Regions from separate parts of the Candidatus Collinsella stercoripullorum genome, predicted to be linked through region 1. Evidence: riboswitches for the same ligand, from Rfam matches in the RefSeq annotation. Region 1 holds a riboswitch; the other holds the start of a gene.

Evidence for each region. A riboswitch is a leader RNA that binds a small molecule or an ion and turns the genes downstream of it on or off. The one in region 1 is predicted to bind thiamine pyrophosphate.
Region 2: linked by a shared signal. The riboswitch ahead of PHA29_RS10330 (thiamine-binding protein) and the one ahead of thiC (phosphomethylpyrimidine synthase ThiC) in region 1 are both predicted to bind thiamine pyrophosphate.

What each region holds. Positions count from the first base shown of each region.
Region 1 covers NZ_JAQECM010000003.1:65,033-93,618, reverse strand. Annotated here, with positions in the region: gene argH (argininosuccinate lyase) at 1-980, opposite strand, end outside; gene PHA29_RS01705 (hypothetical protein) at 981-1,214, opposite strand; gene PHA29_RS01700 (argininosuccinate synthase) at 1,446-2,678, opposite strand; gene PHA29_RS01695 (Cof-type HAD-IIB family hydrolase) at 3,375-4,208, opposite strand; gene polA (DNA polymerase I) at 4,315-7,095, opposite strand; gene PHA29_RS01685 (aminoacyl-histidine dipeptidase) at 7,284-8,741, opposite strand; gene PHA29_RS01680 (leucine-rich repeat domain-containing protein) at 9,250-10,758, opposite strand; gene PHA29_RS01675 (aminopeptidase) at 12,183-13,574, shown strand; gene PHA29_RS01670 (YaaA family protein) at 13,789-14,595, shown strand; TPP riboswitch at 14,930-15,047, shown strand; gene thiC (phosphomethylpyrimidine synthase ThiC) at 15,039-16,370, shown strand; gene thiM (hydroxyethylthiazole kinase) at 16,498-17,331, shown strand; gene thiE (thiamine phosphate synthase) at 17,331-18,005, shown strand; gene thiD (bifunctional hydroxymethylpyrimidine kinase/phosphomethylpyrimidine kinase) at 18,063-18,878, shown strand; gene PHA29_RS01645 (AEC family transporter) at 18,922-19,839, opposite strand; gene PHA29_RS01640 (LysR family transcriptional regulator) at 20,109-21,002, shown strand; gene PHA29_RS01635 (SHIRT domain-containing protein) at 21,180-23,054, shown strand; gene PHA29_RS01630 (YfcC family protein) at 23,207-24,715, opposite strand; gene PHA29_RS01625 (pentapeptide repeat-containing protein) at 24,914-25,582, opposite strand; gene PHA29_RS01620 (TIGR02452 family protein) at 25,579-26,484, opposite strand; gene PHA29_RS01615 (glycosyltransferase family 4 protein) at 26,827-28,083, shown strand; gene trpS (tryptophan--tRNA ligase) at 28,183-28,586, shown strand, end outside.
Region 2 covers NZ_JAQECM010000085.1:170-3,451, reverse strand. Annotated here, with positions in the region: gene PHA29_RS10335 (ABC transporter permease) at 146-961, opposite strand; gene PHA29_RS10330 (thiamine-binding protein) at 945-1,253, opposite strand; TPP riboswitch at 1,302-1,425, opposite strand; gene PHA29_RS10325 (alpha,alpha-phosphotrehalase) at 1,604-3,282, opposite strand, start outside.

The DNA of each region.
Region 1 (28,586 bases):
GCGCCGGCCTTGTCCTCCTGGAGGTCCTTGTTGTAGGCGAGCGGCAGGCCCTTGCACGTCACGAGCAGCTGGACCAAGTCGCCCACCACGCGGCCGGTCTTCCCGCGGATGAGCTCGGCGAAGTCGGGGTTCTTCTTCTGCGGCATGATCGAGGACCCCGTGGAGTACGCGTCCGACAGCGTGATGAAGCCGAACTCCTGGCTGCTCCACAGCACGATCTCCTCGGACAGGCGGGAGAGGTGGACGGCCATGACGGAGCAGGCGTACTCGAGGTCGAGCAGGAAGTCGCGGTCAGAGACGGCGTCGAGCGAGTTCTCGATCACCCGCGAGAACCCGAGGGCGTCCGCGGTCATCTGCCGGTCGAGCGGGTAGGTCGTGCCGGCGAGCGCCGCGGCGCCGAGCGGCGAGGCGTCCGCGGCGTCGAACGCGGCCCGCAGGCGGGTGAAGTCGCGCGCGAGCATCCAGGCGTAGGCGAGCAGGTGGTGCGAGAACAGGACGGGCTGGGCGTGCTGCAGGTGCGTCATGCCCGGCAGGATCGCATCCCCCGCGTCCCGCGCGGCGGACACGAGCGCGCGCCTCAGCGCGAGGTTGCCCTCCATGAGGCCGCGGGCCAGCGCCTTGGCCGCCAGGCGCGTGTCGGTCGCCACCTGGTCGTTGCGGGAGCGGCCGGTGTGCAGCCTGCCGCCGGCCGGACCGATGCGGCGGGTGAGCTCGCCCTCGACCGCCATGTGGATGTCCTCGTCGTTGATATCGAAGGCGAAGCGGCCCGCGTCGATATCGGCCTGGATGCCGTCGAGCCCCGCGCTGATCGCGTCGGCGTCCCGCGCATCGATGATGCCCTGGGCGGCGAGCATGGCCGCATGGGCCTTCGAGCCGGCGATGTCCTGACGGTACAGGTGCCGGTCGATCGGCAGCGACGCTCCGAACTCCTGGGTCGCCTCGGCCACGTTCTCCTCGAAGCGACCTCCCCACAGCGCCATCTAGCAGGCCTCCTGAGCCATGAAGAGACGGACGGCGGTCCGCGGACCCTCGATGTGCATCAGCTCGGGAAGGGCGGCCGGCTCGGATGCGGGCTCGGCGGCCCCGTCGTCGAAGAACGCGGCGACGTTGGCGCGCGGGCCGCGATGGGCACACCAGTCCTTGAGCGAGGGGGGCGTCGCGAGCACGGCGTCCTCGTTGAGCTCGGGTGCGAGGGATTCCAGGAAGCTGAGCATGGGTTCTCCTTGTCCGGCGGCGCGAATCGGCCGCCACGGGAAGCCCCGGCGGACCGGGGCTCGGGTGTGCTGAGAATGACGGGCGCACGGCACCGCGGACGCGCCGCCGCGCAGATCTCGCGAGAAGCCGCCCGCCGAGTCGCTGGCGGACGGCCGGTCGCGCGGCCGGCGGCGCTCAGGCCGGCCGTCCCGGACGCGGCGCGAGGACGGGCCGCCCGGGCTCGGGCGCCCCTACGCCAGGCCGGCAGCGGCCTCGGACGTGGGGCCCTGCATCTTGGCCCAGGTCTTGAGCGAGAGGGTCTCGATCTGGATGAAGCCCTCCGCGGCCTTCTCGTCGAAGGTGGTGTCGCGGTCGTAGGTGGCCAGGCCGAAGTCGTACAGCGAGCAGGGGCTCTTGCGGCCCATGACGGTGCAGTGGCCCTTGAAGAACTTGACGCGCACGGTGCCGGTCACGAACTTCTGGGTCTCGGCCATGAAGGCGTCGAGGGCCTTCTTCAGCGGGCTGAACCACTGGCCGTTGTAGACGCAGGTGGCCCAGGTCTGCTCGAGATAGAGCTTCTGGTGCAGCACGTCGCGCTCGAGGGTGAGGTCCTCCAGGGCCTTGTGGGCGTTGATGAGGGTGAGGGCGGCGGGCACCTCGTAGCACTCGCGGGACTTGAGGCCCACCATGCGGTTCTCCATGAGGTCGAGGCGGCCGTAGCCGTTGTCGCCCGCGACCTGGTTCAGCTTCGCCACGAGCGCGGCCAGGGGCATCTTCTCGCCGTCGAGCGCGACGGGCTTGCCGCCCTCGAAGTCGATGTCGACGTAGGTCGCGGTGTCGGGGGTCTCCTCGGGGTCCTTGGTCATGACCCAGACGTCATGCGGGGGCTCGTTCCAGGGGTCCTCGAGCACGCCGCACTCGATCGCGCGGCCCCACAGGTTGTCGTCGATCGAGTAGGGGTTGTCGTTGGCGCCCTCGGGGACGGGCACGCCGTGGGCGTGGGCGTAGGCGACCTCGTCCGGGCGGCACTTGAGATCCCACTCGCGCACCGGGGCGATGACCTGGAGCGAGGGGTCGAGCGTCAGGATGGAGGCCTCGAAGCGGACCTGGTCGTTGCCCTTGCCGGTGCAGCCGTGGGCCACGTACGTGGCGTCGTACTGATGGGCGATCTCGACGAGCTTGGCGGCGAGCAGCGGGCGGGAGAGGGCAGAGAGCAGCGGGTACTTGTTCTCGTACATGGAGTTCGCGGCGATGGCCTTCGTCAGGTACTCGTCGGCGTACTCGTCCTTGAGCTCGAGCACGTGGCAGTCGATGACGCCCAGGTCGAGCGCCTTCTGCTTCTTCTGCTCGAGACCGTGCAGCTCCTGGCCGACGTTGCCCAGGACGCAGATGACGTCGAGGCCCTTCTCCTCCTGGAGCCATTTGATGCAGACGGACGTGTCAAGACCACCGGAGTACGCGAGTACGACCTTTTCCTTGCTCATGAAAGTTCCTTTCGATAGATGAGCGGATGGAACCGGATGAGCCCGTCTCTGCAGTGCCTGCGCTGCGCATACGCGAAATCGAGTTGTGTTTCTAGAATGACCCCCTGCGGAGCGCGCATGACGCTTCCGCCTGCGGAGGTGAACCCGACGCACCTATCGACGAACCCCGCTGGGGCCTCTTGCCCCAAGCGAACGGAGACGACTCGGTTTATCGTCGTCGGGAGATAGCGCGCTGGCGTCGGATGCAGGTGTCGGCGGCAGTCTGGCCGGGAAGGATGGCGATCGCCGCCATGCCCTCGTATGTAGCCATCTGGTTGCCCACCGTGTGCTCTCCCGCTTCCGTTGCGTCAGTACGCGCCTTCAGATCCGTGAAGGGCGCCGCCGGGCGCGAGCCCCTCGGCCGCTTCACGTTGCGCGCTACTATACGCTAAAGCAAACGCTCGCGAAACCGAAAACCGCGAATTTAAGGAAAAAAGTTTTACCGTTCGCCGTATATCCCGTTCCACCTGCCGATTCGCAACAGAAGGGATATGGGCGACCTGCGGAGGCGGCTGTAACACGCTTGAAACTATATGCACCGATACGGCTTTACGTATGCAGCCGAGCCCAGGCGGGCATCGGCCGAGCCCGGGCGGCAGGCCGCTCAGCGCGGGACGGGGATGATCGGTTTGCGCGACAAAAAGGTTGCCCGCCGGCCTACCGGGCCTTCGCCGCGAGCAGGGCCTCGATCACGCGGGCGACGCCGCGCTCGTTGTTGGAGGGCGCCATGAAGCGCGCGTGCGCGCGCATGTGCTCCCCGGCGTTGGCGACCACGTAGCTGTGGCCCACGGCCTCGAGCATCTGGACGTCGTTGTAGGTATCGCCCAGGGCGAGGGCGTCCGCGGTCGAGATGCCCAGGTGATCGCACAGCCGCTTGATGCCCCGGCCCTTGTCCACATGCGGGTTCATGAAGTCGATCCACTCGGGACCGGCCGTGGTGACCGAGAAGCGCCCCGCCCACGCGTCGCGATAGGTCCGGGCGAACACCTCCTCGGAGTCGCCCTCGGGGAAGTACACCGTGTACTTGTTGACGTCCGCATCGAGCGAATCGAGGTCGTCGAGGTAGGTGATCTCGGTGAAGAAGCGGCGGAAGAAGGCGTCGTGCACGCGGTCGCAGGTGCGCAGGTAGCCCGATTCGATACCGCAGACCACCGGGCATCCGCGCCCGTCGGCGAGCGTGAAGTCGATGAGCTCGTGATAGGTGGCCACGTCGATGAGGTCCTTGAACACGAGCTCGCCGGCGCACCAGATGGCGGCCCCGTTGTCGGACAGCAGGGCCATGCGGTCGACGTAGTCGCCGAACATCGCGCGCAGGGTGTACAGGGGCCGCCCGCTCGCCGCGCAGAACGTCACGCCCGCGTCCGCGAGCGCCTCGATGAGCTCGGGCATGTTCGACGGCATGCTGCCGTCGTCCGCCAGCAGCGTGCAATCCATGTCGCTCGCCACGAGCTTCACGGACGCCAGCCCGGCATCTGCCTCGAATCCCTGCATGCGCGCCTCCTCAGTCTACGGTGCCGCACCGCATCATGGCACAACGGAACGCTCCGGGCACGGCGAACCGCGACCTGCACACGCCCTCCAGACACCCTGGCATCCCCTATTTCGCGTCCGCCCAGGTGACGCCCGTGGACGCCTCGGCGATGAGCGGGACGCGCAGCTCCACGACGCCCTCCATCTCGGCGCGCACCATCTCGGTCAGGCGCTCCACCTCGCCCTCGGGGCACTCGAAATCGAGTTCGTCGTGCACCTGCAGGACCATCCGGGCCGCAAAGCCCTCCTCGCGCAGGCGGCGGGCCACCCGCGCCATGGCGATCTTGATGATGTCGGCCGCGCTCCCCTGCATCGGGTGGTTCATGGCGGTGCGCTCGCCGAACGCCCGCTGCGCGGGGACGCGCATCTTGAGCTCGGGGATCGGGCGGCGCCTGCCGAACATCGTCTCGGCGTACCCCAGGCGCTTGGCGTCCGCGACGGTGCGGTCGAGGTAGGCGCGCACGCCGGGGTAGGCCTCGAAGTACCGGTCGATCATCTGCCGGGCCTCGGCCATGGGGATGTCGAGCGACTGCGAGAGGCCGTAGGCCTGCTGGCCGTAGACGATACCGAAGTTCACCGCCTTGGCGCGGCTGCGCAGCTCGCGCGTGACCTCCTCGACGGGGATGCCGAACACGCGCGCCGCCGTCTCCGCGTGGAAGTCCTCGCCCTCGTTGAACGCGCGAATGAGGTGCTCGTCACCCGAGAGGTGGGCGAGCAGGCGCAGCTCGATCTGGCTGTAGTCGACCGCCAGGAACACCTTGCCCGGACCCGCCGAGAACGCCGTCTTCACGGTATGCCCCAGCTCCGAGCGCGTGGGGATGTTCTGCAGGTTGGGGTTGGAGGAGGACAGGCGCCCCGTGGCGGTGATGGTCTGGTTGTAGGTGGTGTGCACCCGGCCGTCGCCGTACTGGCCGGCCAGCGGCCCCAGCGTGTCGAGGTAGGTCGACTTGATCTTGGTCTTCTCGCGCCACTCGAGGATGAGCCGGACGACCTCGTGGTCGCGGGCGAGGTCCTCGAGCACGCGGGCGTTGGTGGAGTAGTAGCCGCGCTGGGTCTTCTTCAGGCCCTTGGTCGGCAGCCCCATGACATCGAACAGGATGTGCGAGAGCTGCATGGGGCTCGCGATGTTGAACGAGTCGTCGCCAGCGAGCGAGCGGATGCGGCCGGCGAGCTCGTCGATCTGACCGGAGAGCTTGTCGGACATGCTCTGGAGCCGCTCGGGGTCCACGAGCATGCCGGCGCGCTCCATGTCCGCGAGGACGGGCACGAGCGGCATCTCGATCTGGGTGAACACCTGCACGGCGCCCTCCCGGTCGAGCGCCTCGGCCAGCGGCTCGAGCGCGGCGAGGGCGAGCGCGGCGGAGCGCGCGGCGGCGGGGGCGGCGTCCTCGGGGGCGCCCTCCTCGCCCGCAGCGGGGGGCAGCGGGGCGTGCAGGTAGGTGTCGGCGATGTAGGCGTCGTCGAACGACGAGCGCGCGGAGTCGAGCAGGTAGGCCGCGACCGTCGTGTCGAAGATGCGCGCCGGATCCGCGTCGAGCGCGTCCGCGGCGGCGGGCAGCGACGAGTCGACGGGGACAACCTCGTGGATGAGGGCCTTGATGTCCGGCGAGGCGACCTTGCCCTCCGCGAGCAGGTGCGCGAGCGCGCCCGCGACGAGGCCGTGCGCGGTGTCGATGCCGGGGGCATCGAGCGGCGCGACGTCCCCCGTCTCGGGCTCCTCGAAGGCGAGCAGCGCGCGGGAGGTCGCGACCCACAGCGTGTGGGTGAGGCCGAACAGGGCGCCGGCCTCGCGGTCGTCGTCGATCGCCGCGGCGACCCACTCGCCCTCCCCCGTGGCGCGCAGCATCTCGCGGACCGCCTCGTCCACGCCCCGGCCCGTCACCGCGTCCGCACGGAGCACGGCGGGCAGCTCGAAGGCGGGCGCCGCCTGCACCGGGGCGCCGCCCTCCCCCGCGAGCAGCGCGAGGAACCGGTTCTGCATGGCGCTGATGCCGAGCTCGCCCAAGGCGGACGAGACCGCCGCCGCGTCGTAGGCGGGGAAGCTCGTGGCGTCGAAGTCGAGCTCGACCGGGGCGTTCGTCTGGATGGTCGCCACGCGCCGCGAGAGCAGCGCGTCGTCGATGTGGGCGCGCAGGTTCTCGCCCATCTTGCCCTTGACCTCGTCGGCGTGGGCGATGACCTCGTCCAGGCTGCCGTACTGGTTGATGAGGGCGCTCGCCTTCTTGGGCCCGATGCCCGGCACGCCGGGGATGTTGTCGGAGCTGTCGCCCTTGAGGCCGTAGAAGTCCGGCACGAGGGCGGGGGTGATGCCGTGGTAGAGGTCCTCGACCGACTCCGGCGTCATGATCTGGACGTCGGACAGGCCCTTCTTGGTGCCCACGATCCTCACGTGGTCGGTGGACAGCTGGTACATGTCGCGATCGCCGGTGATGAGGTACATATCGCACCCGGCCGCCTCACCGGCGCGGGCGAGCGTGCCCAAGATGTCGTCGCCCTCCCAGCCCTCGGCCTCCAGGATGGGCACGGACAGCTCGCCGAGCAGCTTCTTGATCATGGGAAACTGCTCGCGCAGATCGGGATCCATGGGCGGGCGCTGCGCCTTGTACTGCGGGAGCATCTCCATGCGCACGCGCGGCTTACCGCGGTCGAAGGCGACCGCGACGCCGTCGGGATGGAAGGCGTCGACCATCTTGAGGAACATGTTGAGGAAGCCGAAGATGGCGTTGGTGGGCCGCCCGTCCGGCGCGTTCATGGTGGGCGGGACCGCGTGGTAGGCGCGGTGCATGAGCGAGTTGCCGTCGATGACGGCGAAGACGCGGCGGGTATCGGACGCGGGGGTATCGGGCATGATGCCATCCTCTCGGTTGCGGACTGCCCATCAGTCTACCCCATCGGCGGGACGGGAATGCCCCGGCGGGGCGCGCCGGCAGCCGGCCCGCGCCGCAGAGACGGCGGGCCCGGTGGACGACGAAGGGGCGGCGGGCATCGGGCGCCCACCGCCCCCTCGGGCGGATCCGGTCGGTTGGGACGCGCGCCTTATGCGGCCAGGCGGGCGAGCACGTCGACGAGCAGACGGTAGAAGCGCTCGGCGGAGTCGAGCGACATGCTCTCGTCGGGCGTGTGCACATTCGCCAGCGTGGGGCCCACGGCGATGGCGTCGAGCCCGGGCAGGGCCTCGGCGAACAGGCCGCACTCGAGACCGGCGTGGATCGACTCGATCTTGAGCTCGGTACCGAACAGCTCGCGATAGCTCTGCTGGAAGACCTCACGCACGTGCGAGTGCTCGGCATAGCTCCAGCCGGGGTACTCGTTGTCGAACGAGACGTTGAAGCCCAGGGTATCGGCGAGCGTCTGGATGCGCTCCTTGATCTCCTCCTGGAGCGACGCGATGGACGAGCGCGGCGAGAGCAGAACCGTCAGGCCGGCATCCTCGGTGATGACGACGCCCAGGTTGGAGGAGACCTCCACGAAGCCGTCCGCGGCGACGTTGCGGCGCAGCACGCCGTTGGGCGCGAGACGGATGACGCGGATGAGCGCCCAGGTGTCCTCGGCGCCCATCGCGTCGAGAGCGACGCCGTCGGCAACCTCGACCGTGCAGACAAACGAGGGGTCGAAGACCTCGAGCTCGCAGGCGATGTCGGCCGCGACGGAGCGGGCGATGTCGGCCGCACGCTGGGCGTCGGCGGTGTCGGTAAGGGCGAGCACCGCCGTGCACTCGCGCGTGATGGCGTTGTCCTTGGTGCCACCGTTGAAGCTCACGAGGCGCGCCGCGGTCCCGCGCAGCACTTGCTCGACGATGCGGGCCATGAGGAGGTTCGCGTTACCGCGCTCCAGGTGGATGTCGGAGCCGGAATGGCCACCCAGAAGGCCGGAGATCTCGATGGTGAGCGAGCTGCCCTCGACGTGCTCGCGCGTAAAGGAGCGCGTGAGGGTCGCCACCACGCCGCCGGCGCAGCTCACGGTCGCCACGCCCTCCTCCTCAGAGTCGAGGTTGATCATGATGCGCGCGGAGATCTGCGACTTGTCCAGGGTCTCGGCGCCCACCAGGCCGGTCTCCTCGTCCGTGGTGAACACGCACTCGAGCGCGGGGTGCACGAGGGTGTCGTCGTCGAGCACCGTCATCATGAGCGCGACGGCGATGCCGTTGTCCGCGCCGAGCGTGGTCCCGTTCGCGGTGAGCACGCCGTCCTCCACGACGAGCTCCAGGCCGTCGCGCTCGAAGTCGTGCTCGACGCCGGCGAGCTTGTCGCACACCATGTCGATGTGGCCCTGCATCATGACGGGGGCGGCGCCCTCGGTGCCGGCGCTCGCCGGCTTCCTGATGATGACGTTGTAAACCCCGTCCTGGTACACGTCGAGCCCGCGCTCCCTCGCGAAGGCGACGAGGAAGTCGCTGATGCCCTTCTCGTTCCCCGAGCCGCGCGGGATGGCGCTGATGTCCTCGAAGTACTGGAAGAGCTTCTCGGGCTGGTATCCGGTGATGATGTATGCCATGCATACCTCCTTGGTCGACGGCGGCCGTCCTCGATTCACCGGGCGGGCGTGCCGGCCGGCGATCGCTTTGCATGCCCTATCATCGCAGAAGCGCGCGACCTGCGGGTGCGCGATCGCAGGAATGGGCCGCGCGCGGCGGCAAACGACATGCGGTATGCAAATCTGCGGGCCGTCTATGCATTCAGGAGGGATGCGACAGGTGTGCCGAGGGGGCTGGCGGGGCGGGCGACGGGCAGGACGGCCGGCCGGGCGGATGGCCGGCCGGGCGGGGCGGCCGGACGAGGGCGGGCAACGGGCCGGGCGGCAGGGCGGAGCCGGGACCGGCCGGGCGTCCGGCGGGGCCGGGACCGCAGCGAAACAATGGCGTGCGCGCACGCATTTGTCTCGCTGAAGGGGCCCGCTGGCGAGACAATAGCGTGCGTACACGCCATTGTCTCGCTCGGCGGAACACGCACGGCGTCCGATACGCCCGCATGACGGCACCGCACGGCGCCCGATGCGCCCGCCCCTATCGGGCCAGGCCTTCGAGGTGGGAGCGCATGCGCCGGGCCTTCGCGCACACCTCGAGCAACGAGCTGCGATTCCGCTTCCCGACCACCAGGTGCTCCACCGCGCGCAGCTCGTCGACCTCGTCGTCTTCCGCCATGATCGCCACCGCGCGGCGCGCGTTGCGCGCGACATACGCCTCGTAGCGCTCGCGCGCCTCCGCGGAGAGGTCCACGGGATACGCCAGGCGGTTGATCGCCGTCTTGAGCTTGGCGCGCTGGCCGGGCAGCCTGTCGTGCATCTGATCGAGGTGCGCGAACGCGAAGCTCGCACAGCGCCCCCACGAGGAGGTGAGCGTGGCGGCGAGGTGAAGATACCGTCCTTTGACGGCCCCGTTGCGCTTCGCATCGCCCATCTGGCCGAACGGCATGTAAACCCGGTACAGCACCTCGCCCGACACGGCGGAGCGGACGATCACCTCGAAATCGGCCATCTCGGCGTCACCGATGGCGAGCTGCGTGCACTCACACGGCCTCAGCCCCAGCCAGCCGATGGGCGCGTTGGGCGTCCCGTCGAACATGTCGAGCGCCTCGTCCGCCAGGCGCGCCTCGGGAGACACGGTGTCGAAGACCGTTATGCGCTTCGCGCCGAAGAACGCCCCCGGGCCCACGTACTCGACCGACGGGGGCAGGACGACGTCCTCGATCCGCATCCCCTCGAACGCGCGCGGACCGATGTAGCGCAGGGAATCGGGCAGCTCGAGGCGTTTGCACCTCAGGTCGCGGGAGCCGAAGGTCACCGGCTCGCCCCCGATGAGGTCGCCGATGAACAGCGACTTCGGAACATCGGGGCCCCACTGCGCCATGGTCATGCGGCCGGCGCCGAAGGCCCGCTCGGATATCGCGACCACGCCGTCGGGGACGGCGATCTCGAAGCCGCCGCGGCAGGGGCGGATGTATCGCGTGCCGTCGATCACGCGCTTCGGCGCGAGCGGGACCCCGTAGCGCCGGTACAGCGCGAGGAGGTTGTCGTCGCGGGCGTCGACCGCCGCGGAGGCGTCGGCGTCCTCGCCATAGCCTTCCGCGAGGAACGCCTCGATGAGCTCGGGGTCAAGGGTGTCGCAGACGCCCCACATGCCGGGCGCGGCGAAGTCGATCCTCTCCCTGCGGCAGTACTGCGGCCCCGCGGTCCCAGCGGGCAGGTTGTAGAACTCCGCGTACGAACTCAGCCAGTCGTTGAGGGCATAGTAGCTCTGCGGGGGCACATGTTCCGCCGTCGGCACGAGGTGCACGCGGAGCGCGGACGAGGAGAAGCTGGCGCCGAGCGGGATGTGCCGGCGGGCAGCCTGGATGAGCTCGGTGCGGCGCGCTTCGGGCAGACGGACGGGCAGGCCGCGGCGGTCCTCGAAGGAGGCGGCTCCCGGGCGCGGTGCGGAGGACGCCTGGCTCAGGGCATGCGCGAGGCGACGCCTGCTTGTCCAGCTTTCGTAGCTGCGCACCGTGTACAGATCGGGAGCCTCGATGTAGTCCATGCAGAGCCCTTTCATGCGATCACGCCGGCCTGCGGCCTTTATGGGACCACTGTACCGCAGGTCGCGTGCGATGCGCGCGAGCTGGAGGTGCGCGTACCGGGCTCGACGGCTTCCGGGCTGCCGGCCTGCGGGGCGCGGGGCGGGCGGGGCGGGGGGCGGTGCTGACAGGCAGGGGCAGCGACTTGACCGGCAAGGCGCCTTCCGCTGCCGTTCATGCAGCGAGAATCCCGGTCATTGATCCACCGATGCATATTGTCCGGCGAAGCCCCTCGATTCCACGCTCGAATTTGTATAGGTTTCTCGCCGCCGGCGATACGTGCCGACCGGGGGTGGTCAAAAATGGGGGAATTGCGAACCTTCAGGAATTGAAGGGCATCGCTCTCAGGACTTGTTCTTGATAAGGTGAAGGAAACCCCGGCTCGGACAAGGGGCACCTCCGGCATGATGCCCCCGTTTGGGCTGCCAGCGCTATGCAGGTTCGCAATTCGTCACTTTTTTGACCACCCCTCCCCGCCCCTGATGAGCGCGCATCGAGCCACTCGATCTCAATCCATCACATCGGACACGTCGAAAAGCGTCAGCTTAAATCGCGCCCTGAATACGACAGATGCTACTTCGTCGCCGTCGAAAGCCATGGATACTCCCCGTTTGCGCATGGAGACACCTGCAGGTCGCATCCTTCATAAGCAGGACGGTTGATAGTCCCTGCATATGCGGGAAGCACTCCTCCCAATCGACCTCCGACACATCTCTCAGGGAATCATCCCCGCATGCGCGGAGAGCACTCAAGGTCATGTGTCATGACGTCACAGACGACCGGATATCCCCCGCATGCGCGGGGAGCACGCCGTGAAGCTCCTGGACGAGGCGTTCAACCAGGGATCATCCCCGCGTGCGCGGGGAACACATCGGCAGCGCGTTCCTGAACGTCACCCCTAAGGGATCATCCCCGCATGCGCGGGGAGCACGTCCAAGCGGTCATCCACTTGGTCTTGAGCTGGGGGTCATCCTCGCATGCGCAGGGAGCACGGCATCTACAGCGGGCGCAACCTCAACTCGCTGGGATCATCCCCGCATGCGCAGGGAGCACTCGGCCAGCGCCTCCTCCTGGTGCGCCTTAACGGGATGTCGCCGCCGTGCCGCTTGTTTTCACCCTGCACCGGATGGCGCACCCGTCCACGTTGACTCGGCCGCGGAGCAGGCATAGCCGTGCACCGGATAAGACGCGCAGCACTCATACCACCTCCATTGATGCAGGAGGACCGTCCCTCCGGCCCGACCTGAAGCCGCAGGCACGGCTCGCAGCTCCTCACCCCTCCAGCCCGACCCAAAGCCGCGGGCGCGGCTCGCACCCCCTCGCCGGCCCTCGGGCTCCGTGCTACCATGCCATTCGGAACTGTCAGCTATCGTGAAAGGAAGCCCATATGGAGCGTCCGAACGCCTGGAAATCCTACGATGCGGCGTCCCTCGCCGAGCTCGAGAAGCTCTGCGGCGACTACCGCGCGTTCATCTCCGAGAACAAGACCGAGCGCGAGTGCGTGCGCGCCTCGGTCGCGCTCGCCGAGGCCGCCGGGTACGTGAACCTCGACGAGGCCGTCGCCTCCGGCCGCAAGCTCGCCGCCGGCGACAAGGTCTACGCCGTCAGCCACAACAAGACCCTCATGCTCGTCAACCTCGGCTCCGACCCGCTCGAGGACGGCCTGTCCATCCTCGGCGCGCACATCGACTCGCCGCGCCTCGACCTCAAGCAGAACCCGCTGTACGAGGCCGGCGACATGGCCTACCTCGACACCCATTACTACGGCGGCGTGAAGGCCTACCACTGGGTCGCCACCCCGCTGGCGCTGCACGGCGTCGTGTGCAAGAAGGACGGCTCCACCGTCGACATCGCCGTGGGCGAGGACGCCGACGACCCCGTCTTCTGCGTCTCCGACCTGCTGATCCACCTGGCATCCGACCAGATGAAGAAGCCCGCGTCCGAGGCCGTCGACCACGAGAACCTCGATGTCATCATCGGCGGCCGCCCCGTGGTGATCGAGGGCGACGACGCGCCGAAGGAGCCGGTCAAGCAGGCCATCGTCGACCTGCTCGCCGAGCGCTACGGCATCGAGGAGGAGGACTTCCTCTCCGCCGAGATCGAGGTCGTCCCCGCCGGCCCGGCCCGTGAGATGGGCCTCGACCGCTCCATGATCTTGGGCTACGGCCAGGACGACCGCGTCTGCGCCTACACCTCGCTCGCCGCCCAGCTCGCGGTGGCCGACGTCAAGCGCACGAGCGTCACCCTGCTCGTCGACAAGGAGGAGATCGGCTCCGTGGGCGCCTCCGGCATGACGAGCCGCTTCTTCGAGAACGCCGTCGCGGAGATCATCGAGCTCGCCGGGCAGGGCGGCCCGCTCGCCCTGCGCCGCTGCCTGGCCAACTCGCGCATGCTGTCCTCCGACGTGTCGGCCGGCTTCGACACGCTCTACGCCGACCGATTCGAGAAGAAGAACGCCGCTATCATGGGCCACGGCCTGTGCTTCAACAAGTACACAGGCTCGCGCGGCAAGTCCGGCTCCAACGACGCTGACGCCGAGTACATGGCGCTCGTGCGCGACATCATGGACGAGGCGGGCGTCGACTTCCAGACCTGCGAGCTCGGCCGCATCGGTGCGGGCGGCGGCGGCACGATCGCCTACATCCTCGCCGAGTACGGCATGGACGTGATCGACTCCGGCGTGGCCGTGCTGTCCATGCACGCCCTGTGGGAGGTCACCAACAAGGCCGACGTCTACGAGGCCTACAAGGGCTACAAGGCGTTCATCGAGCGCGCGTAGCGCCGCCGACACCGCATCCGCCCACCGATCGGACCCGGGCCCGGCCGAGCGCGCCGGACCCGGGTCCGCTGTTTCACGCGCAGAAGGCGGCGCCGGAGGCGGTGCGGCGCCCGCTCGTAGCGGATTGCCCCGCGCGGCCGCGACACGCGGGGACCCGACCGGGCGCCTCGCCATCGGGTATCATCGTGGGCGCACGACGAACCCAGGAGGCCCCATGCTGCAGGTCATCATCTCCCCCGCCAAGCAGATGCGCGTCGCAGCCGACGCATTCGCGCCGCGCGGCATCCCGCCGTTTCCCGAACGCACGGAGCGCCTCGTCCGCGAGCTGCGCGACATCGAACGCAGGCAGGGCCCCGAGGGACTGAAGGCGCTCTGGCGCGTGAACGACAAGCTCCTCGCTGAGAACATCGAGCGGCTGCACGGATTCGAGCCCGTGTCCCACGAGGCGCAGCTGGACGACCCGGCGGTCGCGCGCCTCGTCTCCCCCGCCCTGTTCTCCTACGTGGGCATCCAGTACCGCAGCATGGCGCCGGAGGTCATGGGGTTCTCCGAGCTCGAATGGCTGCAGGCGCATCTTTGGGTGCTCTCCGGCCTGTACGGCTGCGTGCGCCCGTTCGACGCCGTGCAGCCCTACCGCCTGGAGATGGGCGCGAAGCTCGCCGTCGACGGCGCCCGCGACCTCTATGCCTTCTGGGGCGACCGGCTGGCACAGGCGATGTGCGCCGATGGCCCCACATGCGCGGTGAACCTGGCGAGCGTCGAGTACGCCAAGGCGGTGCTGCCCCATCTTCCGGCAGGCTCACACGCCGTGACCTGCATCTTCGGTGAGGAGCTGCGCGTCGGCAAGCCGGTGCAGCGCGCCACGGCGTCCAAGATCGCGCGCGGCTCGATGGTCCGCTGGATGGCCGAGAACGGCATAGAGCGCACGGAGGACCTGGTCCGCTTCGACGTAGGCTACGCCTACGCACCGGAGCTCTCGTCCGAGGACGGCCGCACGCTCGTGTTCATGAAGCGCGCCTGACGCGCGATTGGGGAACGGCAATCGACGCGTTTCACCTGGTTCGGAAGGTGCCTGCATCGCACCGAAAACCAGCGACAGACTCGTGATGCACGTTTTCGAGGGAACCTCTGGGACGGGGCGGGGCGGGCAGATATGTCCCGCCGCAGGAGCGCCGAACGCGAAGGCCCGGGCGTTCAGAAACGCTCCGGGGAGACATGGGTCAAAATGACCCCGTCCCAGAATAAAATGGACCGTGGGAGACATGACTAAAAATGACCCCGTCCCAAAATGACCCAAATGACCCGAAATGACCCCGTCCCAAAATGACCCGCGGCACTATAATCGAATCTCACAATCGCATATCACGGGGAGCTTGCAGGACACCACGGCAGGCTGAGAGGGGGCGCCGCCCGTCCCGACCCGACGAACCTGATATGGGTAATGCCAACGAAGGGAGCATGCGTATGGACGCATCCACTGACCGCAACCTGATCACACAGCTCGACTACGCGCGGGCCGGCGTCGTCACCGACGCCATGCGCGCCGTGGCCGAGCGCGAGCACCGCGATCCGGAGTTCATCCGGGCGGGCGTGGCCGCGGGCCGCATCGCCATCCCGGCCAACATCCGCCACCTGGAGCGCGGACTCGAGCCCCGCGGCGTGGGCGAGGGCCTGTCCACCAAGGTCAACGTGAACCTGGGCATCTCGGGCGACGTCGCCGACGCCGACGTCGAGTGGGAGAAGGTGGCGACGGCGGAGCGGTTCGGCGCCGACGCCATCATGGACCTCTCCAACTCCGGCAAGACGCGCTTCTTCCGCCAGCAGCTCGTGGAACGCACCCCGCTCATGGTGGGCACCGTCCCCATGTACGACGCCATCGGCTACATGGAGAAGCCGCTCGTCGAGCTGACCGTCGACGACCTGCTCGAGGTCACGCGCGCCCACGCCGAGGACGGCGTGGACTTCCTCACCATCCACTGCGGCATCAACAGGAGCGTCGTCAAGACCTTCAAGGAGACCGGCCGCCTCATGAACATCGTGAGCCGCGGCGGCTCGCTGCTGTTCGGCTGGATGGAGGTCACCGGCAACGAGAACCCCTTCTACGAGTACTACGACGAGATCCTGAAGATCTGCCACGAGTACGACGTCACCATCTCGCTCGGCGACTCCTGCCGCCCGGGATGCCTGTACGACGCCAACGACGCGGTGGAGACCGCCGAGATGATCGAGCTCGGCAAGCTCACCAAGCGCGCCTGGGACGCCGGCGTCCAGGTGATGATCGAGGGCCCCGGGCACATGCCCATCAACGAGATCGAGGCCAACGTGCGCATGGAGAAGAGCCTGTGCCACAACGCGCCCTACTACGTGCTGGGCCCGCTCGTGACCGACATCGGCGTGGGGTACGACCACATCACCGCGGCGATCGGCGGGGCCGTCAGCGCGAGCGCCGGCGCGGACTTCCTGTGCTATGTGACGCCCGCCGAGCACCTGTGCCTGCCGAACGCGCAGGACGTGCTCGACGGCCTCATCGCCACGAAGATCGCCGCGCACGCCGCCGATATCGCCAAGGGCGTGCCCGGCGCGCAGGATGTCGACAACCGCATGGGCGACGCCCGCCGGCGCCTCGCCTGGGACGAGATGTGGACCTACGCACTCGACCCGGTGACGTCGAAGGCGCGCTACGAGGCCTCCCCCGCCTCCACCGAGGGCACCTGCACCATGTGCGGCAAGATGTGCGCCGTGCGCACGGTCAACAAGGTGTTCGAGGGGACGACCATCGACCTCGACGCGCAGTAGCGGATACACCCGTCGGCCCCGCGGCCGGCGGCGGGCGCGGCCGCGGGGCCGACGCCCGCAGGACGCGATTGGAACCCATCCGGGGCTGGGCGAGAGGCCCGCCCCCATCTCAGAGAGGAATACCACCATGGATATGGCTGAACTCGGCCGCGCACTCGACAACGTCCGCGCCACCGTGCCGCTCGTGCACTGCATCACCAACTACGTGACGGTCAACGACTGCGCCAACGCGCTGCTCGCGTGCGGCGGCTCCCCCATCATGAGCGACGAGCCCGACGACGTGGAGGACATCACCTCGATCTGCGGCGGCCTCGTGCTGAACATCGGCACGCTCAACCGGCGCAGCATCGAGGGCATGCGCGTGGCCGGCAGGCGCGCGGGCGAGCTGGGCCACGCGATCGTGCTCGACCCCGTGGGCGCCGGCGCATCCAAGCTGCGCACCGACACGGCGGCGGAGCTCATCGACACGCTGCCCGTCACGGTCGTGCGCGGCAACATGAGCGAGGTCAAGACCATCGCCGGCTCCGCCGCGGCGACCCGCGGCGTCGACGTCAACCCCGATGACGCCGTGACCGAGGACAACCTCGCCGCGAGCGCCGAGTTCGCCCGCAGCCTCGCCGCCAAGCTCGGCGCCGTCGTGGCCATCACAGGCGCCATCGATATCGTCGCCTCCGCGGACCGCGCGGTCGCCATCCGCAACGGCGTGGCGACCATGGGCAAGATCACCGGCACCGGCTGCATGCTCACCTGCGTCGCCGCCGCGTATGCCGTCGCCAACCCCGACGACGTCTTCGGCGCGACCGTCGCCGCCGTCGCGGGCCACGGTCTTGCCGGCGAGGTCGCCGCGGCGCGCATGACGCCCGCCGACGGCAACGGCAGCTTCCGCACCTACCTGCTCGACGCCATCTGCAACATGTCCGCCGACCGGCTCATGGCCGGCGCCAAGATCGAGGAGCTGTGATGCCGGCCGCCCAGCGCGGCCCCTGGACGCCGGCGGATATCCGTCGCGGCATGCTGCTGTATGCCGTGACGGACTCCGCCTGGCTGCACGGCCGCACGCTCGCCTCGTGCGTGCGCGAGGCGCTCGCGGGAGGCGCGACCTTCGTCCAGCTGCGCGAGAAGCATATGACGACCGATGAGCTCGTGGAGGAGGCGGGGACGATCCTCCCCATCTGCCGCGAGGCGCGCGTCCCGTTCCTAATCGACGACGACGTCGAGGCGGCGCGGCTCGTCGGCGCCGACGGCGTGCATGTCGGCCAATCCGACACGGCCTGCGCCGAGGCGCGCCGCATCCTCGGCCCCGACGCCATCGTCGGCGTCTCCGCGCAGACCGTGGAACAGGCGGTCGCCGCCGAGCGAGCGGGCGCCGACTACCTCGGTGTGGGCGCGCTCATCCCCACGCCCACCAAGCCCGACGCCGCCGACGTCACGCCCGAGGAGCTCGCACGCATCTGCCGCGCCGTCGGGATTCCCGTCGTCGGCATCGGCGGCCTGCACCTGAGCACGGTCGACATCCTCGACGGGACCGGTGCCGCCGGCGCAGCCGTGGTTTCCGCGATCTTCGCCGCCGAGGACATCGAGAGGGACACGCGCGAGCTGGCCGGCAAGCTCTCCCTCATGGCCCTCGCGCGCTGACGGCGGCGGATGCCGTCCGCACCCATCCCACATGACGCAACGAGAAGGAGGTTGACGATGGACACGTTCAGCGTTCCCGCCGTGCTGTCTATCGCCGGTTCGGATTCGAGCGGCGGCGCCGGCATCCAGGCGGACATCAAGACGATCGCCGCCCACGGGCTGTTCGCCGAGACCGCTATCACGGCGCTCACCGCGCAGAACACCACGGGCGTCCGCGACGTGCTCGAGGCGACGCCCGAGTTCGTCGGCGAGCAGATCGACGCGGTGTTCGAGGACATCCCGCCCGCGGCGGTCAAGATCGGCATGGTGTCGTCGGCCGGCATCATCGAGACGATCGCGCAGCGTCTCGAGCGCTGGCACGCCGTCGACATCGTGGTCGACCCCGTCATGGTCGCCACATCGGGGGCCCGCCTCATCAACGGGGACGCCACGGCGGCGCTCACGCGCGACCTGCTGCCGCTCGCCCGCGTGATCACGCCCAACATCCCGGAGGCGACCGCCCTCACCGGCAGGGCGATCTCCGATGCCGCCGGGCAGGAGGCCGCGGCGCGCGAGCTCTCCTCCCGCTTCGGCTGCGCCGTGCTCGTCAAGGGCGGCCACGGCGTCGCCGACGCCAACGACGTGCTCGCCGAGCCCGCGGGCACAGCAGGGCCGCGCATCACCTGGTTCCGACACGAGCGCATCGGGACCGGGAACACGCATGGCACCGGATGCACGCTCTCGTCCGCCATCGCCTGCGGGCTGGCGCAGGGCCTCGAGCTCGCCGCCGCCGTCGAGCAGGCCAAGGCCTACCTCACGGGAGCGCTCGCCGCGGGTCTCGACCTGGGCCGCGGCTCGGGTCCCGTCGACCACATGTGGCGCCACCGCGGTTGACGTCCGGTGTCCTCATCGATGCGCCGGCGCGGCTACAAGGCCCCTACCACACCAGGGAGAGCGCCGTGCACACGCCGGGCACGGTCACCAGCGAGAGCAGCGTGGAGCTGAGCACCAGCTCGGAGGCGAAGGGGGCGTCGCCGCGGTACTTGGCCGCCAGCATGGCGGTGGTGCTCGCCGCGGGCATGGCCGTCAGGAGGATGGACACCTGCGCGGTGAGCGGGTCCACCGGCAGCACGAGCAGCAGCCCCGCCACGCACAGCGGGATCAGAACGAGCCGGTACAGGCTGTAGGTGAGCACCTCGCGGTTCACCACGTCGCGCAGGCGGCAGTCCGACAGGATGCCCCCGACCGCCACCATGCCCAGCGCCGTCGAGCAGTCGGAGAGCGCCGACACCGTCGCCGTCACGGGGGCGGGCAGCTGGATGCCGGCGGTGTAGAGCCCCATCACCCCGATGCCGATGGCGATCGAGACGATGCAGGGATGCGTGGCGAGCTTGCGCAGCACGTCGCGCCCGCTCGAGTCGGTGAACATGCTCAGGCCGTAGGACCACATGAACACGCGCTGCGGGATGAGGAAGATGGAGGCCAGAAGCAGGCCGCGCGACCCGAAGTACGCCGCGGCGATGGGCATGCCGATGAGCCCCGCGTTGGAGACCATGGTGGCGTAGCGCAGGCACACGCGGTGGTCCGGGGACGTCCCGCGGTAGAAGACGTGGTTCCACAGCCAGTAGAACACCTGGATGCCGCAGGACACCAGGAACGCGCCGAGGGTCTGCTCGAACACCGTGGGCGTGAGCTCGACCTGGAACGAGTCCAGGATGGAGGCGGGGAGGATGACTGCGAACAGCAGGTCGATGAGCTGCTCGCGCGTCTTCGGGCTGAGCATGCCCTTGCGCCCGCAGAGAAACCCGATCCCCGTCAGCAGGAAGATCTCGATCTGGATGCTCGCCGTCTCCACGCGTCTCCCCCGTCCCCTCGGCCGCCGTGCGGCCCGTCGCCTACATCCGCGCAGCAGTATCGCGCGGGGAGCCGGGGGCATAAAGCGGATTCTCCTCCGCTTTAATATCGTCATCTCCGATATTATGGGGGCGATGGAACCGATCGGGAAGACGGCGCCGCCGATCGCGAAACGAAGCCGGTCGGAAGGACGACGGAACCGGTCGGAGGGTCGGAACCGGTCGGGAGGACGACGGAACCGGCCCGCGCGACCGCGAAGGGAGACCCGCCATGCCCATGCGCCAAGAGGACCTCGAGACCTTCGTCGCCGTCGCCGAGTCCGGCACCATCGCCGCCGCGGCCGAGCACCTCTTCATCACCCAGAGCACGGCCAGCGAGCGCATCCGGTCGCTGGAGGCCGACATCGGCCACAAGCTCGTCGAGCGCCGCCGCGGCGTGCGCAAGGTGGCGCTCACGCCCGCCGGCGAGCGGCTCGTCCCCATCGCGAGCGCCATCCTGTCGCTCTACGACGAGGCGGCCCGCGTGGATATGCGCCCGCGGCGGCAGCGGCTCATCGTGGCGGCGGCGGACTCCCTGAACGGGCACCTGCTGATCCCCTTCTACCGGGCCTTCATAGCCGACCACCCCGACATCCTCCTGGAGCTGCGCACGAGCATGTCGCCGGTCATCAACCGCGAGGTGGAGGAGCGCGTCGCCGACGTCGGCCTCGCCTTCTCGCTGGAGCGCTACCCCGACCTCGCGGCGCGCGAGCTGTTCCGGGACCGGTGGGTCATCCTCTGCCACCGCGACAGCGCGTTCGCCCGCAGCGGACGGGCCGCCGACCTCGCCGGGGAGCACGAGATCAACACCCATTACTCCCCCGACTACCAGACCTGGCACCGCCATTACTTCGCCCGCTTCGCGCACCCCAAGATCACCGTCGGCACCGCATCGCAGCTGGGCGCCTTCATGGATGCGCCCGAGAGCTGGTGCATAGCGCCCCAGTCCATCGCGCGCCCGCTCACCGAGCGCCATCCGGAGCTGGTGATGCGCCACCCCACCGAGGAGCCCCCCGCGCGCGTCGCGCGCATCCTGGTGCACACGTCCCTGGGCGACGACAAGGGCCGCCTGGTCTCCATGTTCGAGTCCGAGCTGCGTGCCTACATCGCGACGCTGGACCTCTGAGCGCGGGATGGCACGAGGCGCCGCGGTCGCGGGGACGCATCGGGCCGCGGCAACGGCACGGGTTCGGAACGGCACCAGGGGGAGAGGGGAACGCCCGGAGAACGTATCCTCTGCTAGGTTGACCGGAAGTTTCGTTCGACCCAGCGCGAACCGCGCTCCGGAGAAATCGGGGTACCCATGAGACGCAGACCGATCCCCATCCTTCTCGCCCTGGCGCTCGCCGTGGGCCTCGCGCCCGCGGCGGCCCAGGCGCTGCCTGAGTCGGCCGTGGTGCACGAGGCCGCCACGGAAGACGAGCTCGTCGCCGCCACCGCGGCCGTGAACGCGGACGACACGGGCGCCCCGCAGGCCATCCGCCTCACCGGCGACATCGCCTTCGACGGCTCCTCGAACAATGAGCTCGTCTTCACGCGCGACGTCACCCTGCTGGGCGGCGGGCACAGCATCGACCTCGGGTCGTGGGGCCTGGTCGCCCAGGACGGCGCGACGCTCGCCTTGGGCGAATCGGACGGCTCCGACGCGCTCGTCATCAAGCGCACGGGCTCCGAGCCGCGCATCCGCCCCCTGATCCGCCTCGGCTCGTGGTCGGGCGCCGGCACGCTCGACATGTACGACGGCGTGGAGCTCACCGGCTCCATCGTGAACGGCGCGCAGATGGGCGCCGCGGTGGGCATCGACCACGGCACGTTCAACATGCACGGCGGCAGCATCCACGGGAACGAGAACCGCTCCAGCGCCGGCATGGGCGGAGCCGTCGCCGGGCGCTCCGACAGCGCCGCGCCGGTCGTCGTGAACATCTCCGGCGGCTCGATCACCGAGAACGTCTCGAGCAACAGCGGCTACTCGTACAACTCCCCCGCCGTCCTCGTCATCGGCGGGACCTTCACCATGTCGGGCGGCGAGATCGCGCGCAACAGCGCCGTGCACGGGGAGACGACGGCCGACGGCAAGTCGCTCGTGGCCTACGGCGGCGGCGTGGGGCTCCTGCGGTCGACCGGGACCATCACCGGCGGCAGCATCGAGGACAACACCGGCAGCTCGCAGGGCGGCGGCATCTACGCTCAGAACTCGCCCCTCCGGATCTCGGGCTGCACGATCGACGGCAACGCCGCCTCGGGCTTCGGCGGCGGGATCTTCCTCAGCAGCACCCCGCTCACCGTGCGGGACACCGATATCGCCGGCAACCGGACCGACAGGTACGGCGGAGCCCTCTACGCCTACGGCGCGTCCGAGGTCTCCCTCGGCTCCGGCACCCGGATCGAGGGCAACTCCGCCGGATACGGCGGGGGCCTGGCCAACTCCAGCACCGGCACCGTGACCGTGGATGCGGACGCCCTGCTCGCGGGCAACCTGGCGACCGAGGGCGCGGGCAACGACATCGCCCACTACGGCAAGGGGGCGCTCGCCCTGCCGTCGCACCCCGTGCCCGAGGCCCGGCGGCCCTATTCCGTGACCGGCCTCGACCCCGTGCGCTCGCTGCGCGAGGTGGACGGCTGGTACGCCGACGAGCCCGACAACGGCTGGACCCCGCTCGGCGCGACGATGCTCGACGCCGCGCAGCCCATCACCGGGCGCACCTTCATCATCGCCGCCTTCCACGTCTATCAGGCGAGCTACCGCTTCGAGAGCGCCACCGAGGGCAGGCAGCTCCCGGACGAGGTCGCGGCCCTGCTGCCGACCGACGACGCGGTCTACGGCGAGGGGGACACCGTGGACGCCGTGGCCCCGGAGCGCGACCGCGTGGAGGCGGACGGCGGCGTGTGGACCTTCGACGGCTACGACGCCGCCTCGGTGAGGGTGGACGGCGCCGCCCCCGCGTTCGTCGGGCGCTGGAGCTGGCACGCCTCCACCCCCTGGACCCCGCTCACGCCCGCGACGCCGACGGACGCCTCCGGAGACGGCGAGGCGAAGGGGCAGGGCGGAAAGAAGACCGCATCGAAGGGGCTTCCGAAGACCGGCGATGCGGCCTGGATCGGGGCCGCCGCGGCCGGCGTCGGCGCGGTGACCGTCCTGGCCGGCGTCTCCGTCCTGCGCCCGAAGCGCTCCCGGTAGCGCTAGCCGCCGCGTCCTCCCCGGCCGGGGAGGACGGCGCGCAGGGCCCGGGCCGCGCGCGAAGACGACGTACAAGGGGGAGGCCCGCACGGCATCCGAGCCGTGCGGGCCTCCCCCGTTCATGCCGGCGGCATATATCGGTCGGTGTCTCCCTAGAGCACCAGCAGCGCGCCGGTGGTGATGACCACGCTCGCCACCGCGATCACGAGGATCGGCACGAGCGCCCACTTGAGCCACGTGGGGTACTGCACGCGGGCCAGCAGCAGGCCCGGGAGGAAGACCGCCGTGGGGCTGAAGAGGTTGGCCAGGCCGTTGGCGGCGCAGAAGATCGCGATGATGACCTCGGGCGGGAAGCCCAGGTTCGCGGCCAGCGGCCCGAGGATGGGCATGGAGATGGTCGCGAGCGCCGAGGTGGACGTGATGACGACCGAGAGGCCCAGGTACACGAGGTAGCACAGCGGACCGAAGACGAGCGCGCTCGTGCCGGCGAGGGCGGCCGAGGCGCTGTCGAGGATCACCACGTCCAGGCCGGTCTCGCCCATGAGGATCGAGATGGCGCGGGACAGGCCGACCATGAGCGCGACGCCGATCATGTCGCCGGCGCCGTCGAGGAAGCCGTCGACGATCTCGTTCTCGCGCAGGCCGCCCAGGACGCCGATCACGATCGCCATGATGAAGAACCACACCGAGGCGTCGTTGAAGTACCACTCGCCGATGGGGTTGCCGGTGAGCAGGCCGCTCCAGGGCAGGGTCGTCCAGGTCTCGCTGGCCGCGTCGTACACGCCGCCGACGGTGAAGACGCCCACGCCGAAGTCCTCCCAGGGGATGAACCCGCAGATCATGACCACGAACGAGAGGCCGAACAGCGCCAGCGCCACCTTGCGCTTGGGCGTGAACTCGAGGGTCTCGACCGTCTGGCCGCCGCCCGTGCCGTAGGCCTCCTCGGCCGCGGCCTGCTCCTGCAGCGACAGGATCGTCGAGCCCTTGTCGCGGCGCACGCGGTTGGCGTAGCGCAGGATGAAGAAGAGCGCGATGAGGTAGCTCACCACGGTGAGGATGAGGCCCAGGCCGATCACGATGCCCTGGTTGGCCTCGATGCCGATGCTCGACAGCGAGTCGATGGCCACGCCGACCGCGAAGGGGTTCACCGTGGAGCCCAGGCAGCCGACGCCGGCGCCGAGCAGCACCGTCGCGGAGGCGACCATGGTGTCGAAGCCCGCGGCGAACAGGGTGGCGGACAGCAGGGCGTAGAACGGGATCGTCTCCTCGCAGAAGCCGTAGGTGGAGCCCATGACGGCGAACACCGCCATGATGGCGGCGATGAGCACCGTCTCGTGCCCGTGCAGCGCGCGGACGAGCGCGGCGATGCCCGCGTCGAGGGCGCCCAGGCGGTTCACGATGCCCAGGCAGCCGCCGAGCAGCAGCAGGAACAGGGACACCTCGATGCCGTCGAGGAAGCCCGAGATGGGCGAGGTGAGGATGTCGGACAGCGACGCGGCCGTGACACCGGGCAGCACCTGCGCCAGCGCGATCGTCGCCACGCCCACGAGCAGCGTGATGACGATCAGGATGGTGTACGAGGAGATCATGACCTTCTGCTCGGCCTGCTTCCCCTCGCTCGGCACGGGCGATGTGCCCGCGTCGGGGTTGTTGGATGACATGGAAACCTCCATCCGTAGCTTGTACAGCACGCATAATGGTAGCGCTTATATGCACGGGACGGGGTCTGTTTATACGGTTTTTTCCGACCCGGATGCCGCTACTCTGCTCTTTTCATCGCGCATGATGCATAAGATGCTTTTCTTTACTAAAGCGCGACGTCGCGGTATGCACGGACGGCCAGGCAGGGTGCGGCGCGGTCAGTCGTCCGAGACGCGCACGCCGAGCAGGCCGGCGAGCGCGAGCGCCTGCTCGACGCTGACCGTGGCGCCCCGGAGCTCGTGGAAGTCGGAGGACAGGACGGGCGCTTCGAAGGTGCATCCCGACAGGTCGATGCCGGACAGGGACGTGCGGAAGACGTCGATGCGCGTGAGGTCGCAGGCGTCGAGCACCGTGCGCTTCAGGCGCACGCGCTGCCAGGCCGACTCGCCCAGGCGCGTGCGGCGCGCCTCGAGCCGGTCGATGCTCGAATCGGACAGGTTCGCGTAGCTCAGGTCGCACTCCGTGAAGGAGGCGCCCGCGATGCGCGCCTCCACGAGGCTCAGGCCCGGCGCCGAGCAGCCGACGAGGTCGCAGCGGTTGAGCCACGCGCGGTCCATGGTGCAGCGGATGAAGCGGCACCCCTCGAAGCGGACGTCGCGGAAGGTGCAGCCGCCGAAGTCGACGTACTCGAACAGGCACCCGCAAAACGAGACGCCGTCGAACGTCGCCTCGCCCGCGTCGGCGCCGGACAGCTCGACCCCGCGGACCGAGGCCCCCTCGAGCAGCCCGTCGCCCTCGGCGAACAGGTCGAGCAGGGCGTCCGCGTCGACCCACTCGCCCGCCGCGTGCGGGAGGCGGGCGAAACCCGTGCGCCCGCGCCCCGTCACAGGTACTTCCGCCAGTCGTCCTCCTCCTCTTCCCGCTGCGCCTCGGCGGCGGCGCGCTCGGCCTCCGCGCGGGCGGCGCGGGCAGCCTCGAAGGACTCGCCGTTGGGCTCGGGGAAGGTCGCGAAGGCATGCTCGAAGCGCGCGAAGTGGTCGTCGTAGCGGGTCTCGGGCACCGCGAAGACGACCTCCTCGAGCCCGTGCCCCCCGGAGGCGAGCTCGGCGCGGAACATCTCGGCGACCTCGCTGGCGTCCCAGCCGAAGGCCCCGCAGCCGAAGGCGCCGAGCACGGCCTTCCGGATCCCGCGCTCGTCGATGAGCGACAGGGCGAAGCGGATGCGGTCGCGCATCGCCTCGGCGAGCAGGTCGTCGGCGACGCGGTACTCGGAGCGCGCGCGGCGGGCGTTGGGCGCGGCGACGACGAGCACGTCGGCGTACGCGTGCACCTTGCCGCGGCCGAAGCGCACGGCGGGCACGACGAGGGCGCGGTTGCGGTAGAGCTCGCAGTTGAGGTTGCGCCGGCGGTTCTCGGCGTACCAGTCCCCGAACCCCTCGAGCACGTTGGCGAGGAAGGACTCGCGGCACAGGGACTGCTCCTGGCCGGCGGTCCCGCGCGTGAAGCCGCCCGCCGGGTTCACGAAGGAGGCGAAGTCGAGCACCGCGAGGTCGCAGAAGGCCGCGCGGCCGCGGCCGCGCTCGAGGATGACCGAGACGGCGTCGCGCGCCTCCACGGAGACGGCGGGGACGCGGCCCTCGACCTCGACCGCGGGCGAGCCCTCGACCCGGACCGTCGCGGCCGCGGCCTGCTCGATCTCGCGCCCGTAGCGCGCGGCCATCTGCTCGGTGTGGCGCCGCGCCGCGTCGGCGCGGGCGGTCTTGCGGGGGTTGGTGCTGCGCTCAGCCATAGGTGCTCCTTCTTCCGCCTGCGGCGCGCCGGGTGCGCCCGGCCGCCCTCTCGCGATTCTGCGCACCATGATAGGCCATCGGGCGCGGCGCGCGCCCGACGGCGCGGCAAGCGGCGCTCGCGCGGGGCGCCCGGGAGCGCAGGTGGGAAAAAAGTGCCTGTCCCCATTTTCCCCAAGCGGGAAAAAAGTGCCTGTCCCTATTTTCCCTGTCCCTATTTTCCCGGGCGCGGGGCCCCTATCGTGGTGTCGAGGTGGTGGATGGCGCGGCCCCGGTGCGCTCAAAGCAAAGTTATGTATCATGGGTTGGATTCCGAACACTTACGGCCAGAAGCGGTGGAGCGCGTGAACACGGATCTCATCATCCCATACGTCTGCGTAGCCGCAGCCGCCTTCATCACCACGTTCGCGTGCGTGCCCCTCGCCAAGCGCGTCGCCGTGCGCCTGGACGCCGTCGACTACCCCTCCAAGCGCCGCATCAACAAGACACCCATCCCGCGCATGGGGGGCCTCGCGGTCTTCGCCGGGATCGTCGTGGCCTTCGCGGTCCAGCTGCTCGGCACCTGGTACCTGGGCTGGCCGCCGGTGCTCGTACCGCATCCGAGCCTCGCCGTCGACTACCCGCTCGTCGGCCTGTCCTTCGTGCTCATCTTCCTCACCGGCGCGGTCGACGACGTCATCCAGCTCTCGCCCCGCGCAAAGCTCGCCGGCCAGCTCGCCGCCGCCGTGTGCGCCGTGGCGGGCGGCGTCGCCATCCGCGCGATCGCGGACCCCTTCGACTCGGGCGGCTACATCCAGCTCGGGTGGGCGGCCTACCCCATCACCGTGGTCTACCTCGTCGCCTACACCAACATCATCAACCTCATCGACGGCCTGGACGGCCTGGCGTCGGGCATCTCGGCCATCGCCGCCGTCTCCATGTTCTCCTTCGCCGTGCTCGCCGGGCGCGTCGACGCCGCGGCCCTGTCCATCGCGCTCGCCGGGTCGTGCCTCGCGTTCCTGCGCTACAACTTCCACCCCGCGAGCATCTTCCTGGGGGATTCGGGCGCCCTGCTTTTGGGGTTCGCCCTCGGCGTCATCTCGCTGCTGAACGTGTCGCGCACCGCCGCGCTCACCTCGCTCATCATCCCGCTGATCGTGGCGGGCGTGCCCATCCTCGACACCTTCTCCGCCATCATCCGGCGGCTGCGCGGCCACACCGGCATCGGCCAGGCCGACAAGGGCCACATCCACCACCGCCTCATCGAGGAGGGCTACGACCAGCGCCAGGCCGTGCTGCTGATCTACGCGTGGTGCGTGCTGCTGGCGGTCGGCGCCGCCCTCATCAACCAGGTCCAGGTCGAGCTGCGCATCGTCATCTTCCTCGCGCTGCTCGCCTGCTCCATCGCCTTCGCCATGCGCCTGCACCTGTTCGAGCCGGTGCTGCGCCACCACTACAACCCCAAGACGCACCGCGACGAGCTCGTCACCCCCGACGACCCCTCCTTCGCCGAGGAGCAGGCCGCCCAGGACCGGCGCCGGCGCGAGGCGCGCGAGCAGCGCCGTGAGGAGCTGGGGCGCGTCCTGCATCGCGACCGCCCCGGCGGGCGCCGGCACGGCTGAGCCGTCCGGACCCGGGCCCCTGAGGCCCCGCACCCCTTCGCCGGCGCGCACCCGAGCGCGCCACGACCCCATCCGACCACGGACCACTGAGGAGACACCATGCCCAACGAACGCAGCTACGAGACCGCGCTGGAGCGCAGCGACGCCATCCGCGCCGACCTCGCCGAGCATCCCGGCGCCTACACCATGCTCACCGGCGACCGCCCCACCGGACGGCTGCACCTCGGCCACTACTTCGGCACCCTGAAGGGCCGCGTCGAGCTCCAGGACATGGGCGTCAGGACGAACGTGCTCATCGCCGACTACCAGGTCATCACCGACCGCGACACCACCGAGCACATCCAGGACAACGTCTACAACATGGTCATGGACTACCTCGCCTGCGGCATCGACCCGGACAAGACGATGATCTACGCGCACTCCGCGGTGCCGGCGGCCAACCAGCTCATGCTGCCCTTCCTCTCCCTCGTCTCCGAGGCCGAGCTGCAGCGCAACCCCACGGT
Region 2 (3,282 bases), on a different contig from region 1:
CTCCTTACGGATCGAAGAGGGGATGGGTGGAAGAGGGGCGCGCGGCGCATGCGGTGCCAAGCGTCGCGTACAGCGCGCCCGGTACGGCGCGGCGGACGCGGACCGACACGGCCCGCAGGCGCATGCGGCACCGCCCGGGTGCGCTTCAGCGCTCGTCGCGGCCGGCGGCGCGCTCCCAGGGCATGACGGCGCGGCGGATCATCCCCACCGCCCACATCAGCGCGAGCGACATGGCGGAGATGAGCAGGATGACCGCGAACATCTTGTCGAACGCGTAGGCGCTGCGCACGCGCGTCATGTATACGCCGAGCCCCGAGAAGCCGCCGAGCCACTCGGCGATGACCGCGCCGACGATGGCGTAGGTCGCCGAGATCTTGAGCCCCGAGAAGAAGTGCGGCAGCGAGGCCGGGAGCTTGGCGTGGCGCATGATCTGCGCGCGCCCGGCGCCCATGGAGCGCATGAGGTCGATGGCGTCGGGGTCCACCGAGCGGAACCCGTCGAGCAGCCCCACCGTGATGGGGAAGAACGTCGTCACCACGATGAGCACCACCTTGGGCAGGATCCCGTAGCCGAACCACAGCACCAGAAGCGGCGCGATGGCCACGGTGGGGACGGTCTGCGTGAGGACGACGAGCGGGTAGAACGCGCGGTACACGAGCTCGAAGCGGTCCATGAGCACCGCGGCCCCGAAGCCGAGCGCGATGCCCGCGCCGAGCCCCAAGGCGGCCTCCGCCAGAGAGGTCGCGGCATGCCCGGCGAGCAGCGGCCAATCTGCCACGAGCGCCTGGACCACGGCCACGGGGCTCGGGAGCAGGAAGGACGGGACGAGCCCGACGGAGCACACGAGCTGCCACAGCGCCACGAGCGCCGCCACGGTGAGCGGGGCGGCGAGCCCGGCGAGCGCCGAGCGCGCGGAGGCCCGCCCGCGGGCGCCGTCGACCTCCTTAGGCCTCGCGCCCATGGTACTTGCCGACCTTCTGCTCGGTGGTGAGCAGGCCGCGCTCGGGGGCGAAGAAGATCTTCGCGTAGGTCGCGACCTTGTCGGCCCCCGCCTTGATGACGATGCGGTTCACCTCGGCGAGCACCTCCATGCACAGGTCGTAGTCGCCCTCGATGGCGGTCTCGAACGGACCCACGTAGGCATCGGGGAACTTCGAGCGGATGTAGGCGATGGCCTCGTCGACGATGCGGCAGACCTCCTCGTCGGTCCCGACGTTTTGCGGCAGCACCTGGATGGCGACGCTGGCCTCCATGGCTCCTCCCTCCCGGGGCATGGAAAAGCCCCTCTCATCGTAGGGGCTTCACACATGGTCGCATGTCCCTACGCCGGCATTACCCGGATCAGGTTTCGGGTCGAAGCGGTGCGCGGGGCGTCCGCGCGGGCTTCCTCTCAGCCGGAGTCCTCCAGCTCCCCGTATGTCGGTCGAAGTATAGCACGTGCGTTGGGGACGGGTTCGTTCCAGCCCATCGCGACCGCGCAGGCCATCGCGATGAATCGGAACGAACCCGTCCCCAACGAATCCATACCGTTCGGAAGAGAATCCGGCGGGGTGAGGCGGCCGTCCCGCTTCGGCGTCGCCTCGCCCCGTCCATCCAACTGGCGCTATTGCAGGTAAACGACCGCCTCCTGCGGGCGCAGGGCAAGCGAGCCGTCGTCCGCGCGCAGGGGCTCGTCGTCGTAGTTGCCCGCCAGGCGGCGGTACCCGTCGCCGAGCGCCAGATCGCCGCCGTCGACCGTGCAGGCCCTTGCATCGAAGGAGCAGACGCTCACGAGGCGCGCATCCCCCAAGGTCCGCTCGAACGCGATAACCTTCGGCGCGCCCGCGCCGGCGTCCAGGAAGCGCACACGCCCCTCGGCGAGCACGGGCAGATCGTGGCGCAGGCGCACGAGGTCGCGGTAGAACTCGAGCATGGAGCCCTCGACGCCGTCCTCGGCCTCGGCGTTCACCTTCCCGGCGGTCGCGGGCACCGCCAGCCAGGGCTTGCCGTCGGTGAAGCCCGCCGCATGGCCGCCGGTCCACTGCATGGGCGTGCGGCCGTTGTCGCGCGAGCGCTCCCCCACGATGCGCAGCGCCTCGTCCGCCGACGCTCCGCCCTCCACGAGCAGGCGGTAGGCGTTCACGCTCTCGACGTCGGCGTACGCGTCGATGGACGCGTAGCCGGCGTTGGCCATGCCCAGCTCGTCGCCCTGGTAGATATAGGGCGTGCCCTGCATGGTGAAGCTCAGCACGGCGAGCATCTTGCCCACGCGGTCCCAGGAGGAGCCGCGCTCGCCCGCGCCCTCGCGCCCGCCGAAGCGCGTCACGGCGCGGGGCTGGTCGTGGTTGTCCCAGAACAGCGCGTTCCAGCCGCCGCCGGCCTGCATGCCCTCCTGCCAGTCCCTGAAGAGCCTCCGCAGCTCCGCGATATCCGGCTCCTTCAGCGCCCACTTGTCGCCGTCCGCGTAATCGACCTTGAGGTGGTGGAAGCTGAACGTCATGCTCAGCTCATGGTCCTCCGGGCGCGTGTAGCGGATGCAGTTCCCCAGCGTGGTCGCGGCCATCTCGCCCACGGTGAGCATGCCGTCGATGCCGGCCTGCGCCACCAGCTCCTGCAGGTACTCGTGGACGTGCGGGCCGTCGGCCACGAGGCGGCGGCACGAGCCGTCCGGCGTGTCCTCGAACACCTCGGGCTTGGAGATGAGGCTCACCACATCGAAGCGGAAGCCGTCCACCCCGCGCTCCTTCCAGAAGCGCACCACGTCGGCGCAGGCGCGGCGCACCTCGGGGTTCGTCCAGTCGAGGTCGGGCTGACTCACATCGTGCATGTGCAGGTACCACTTCCCCAGGCGCGGCTCCCATTCCCACGCCGGCCCGCCGAAGGCGCACTGCCAGTTGGTGGGCGGCTCGCCGGGGTCGCCCGGGCCGCTCGACCTGCGGCCGTCGCGCAGGATGTAGAAGCGGCGGAAGCGCTCCTCGCCCGCCAGCGCCCGCTGGAACCACGCGTGCCGGTCGGAGGTGTGGCACAGCACCATGTCGAGCATGACGCCGATGCCGCGCCGATGCGCCTGGGCGACGAGCTCGTCGAAATCCCCCATGGTGCCGAACAGCGGGTCCACGGCGCGGTAGTCGGACACGTCGTAGCCGCCGTCGCGCTGGGGCGACGGGTAGAACGGCGTGAGCCACACGTAGTCCACGCCGAGCGCGGCGAGGTAATCCAGCTTAGACGTGACGCCCGGAAGGTCGCCCACGCCGTCCCCGTCGCTGTCGCAGAAGCTCTTGACGTAGACCTGGTAGATGACGC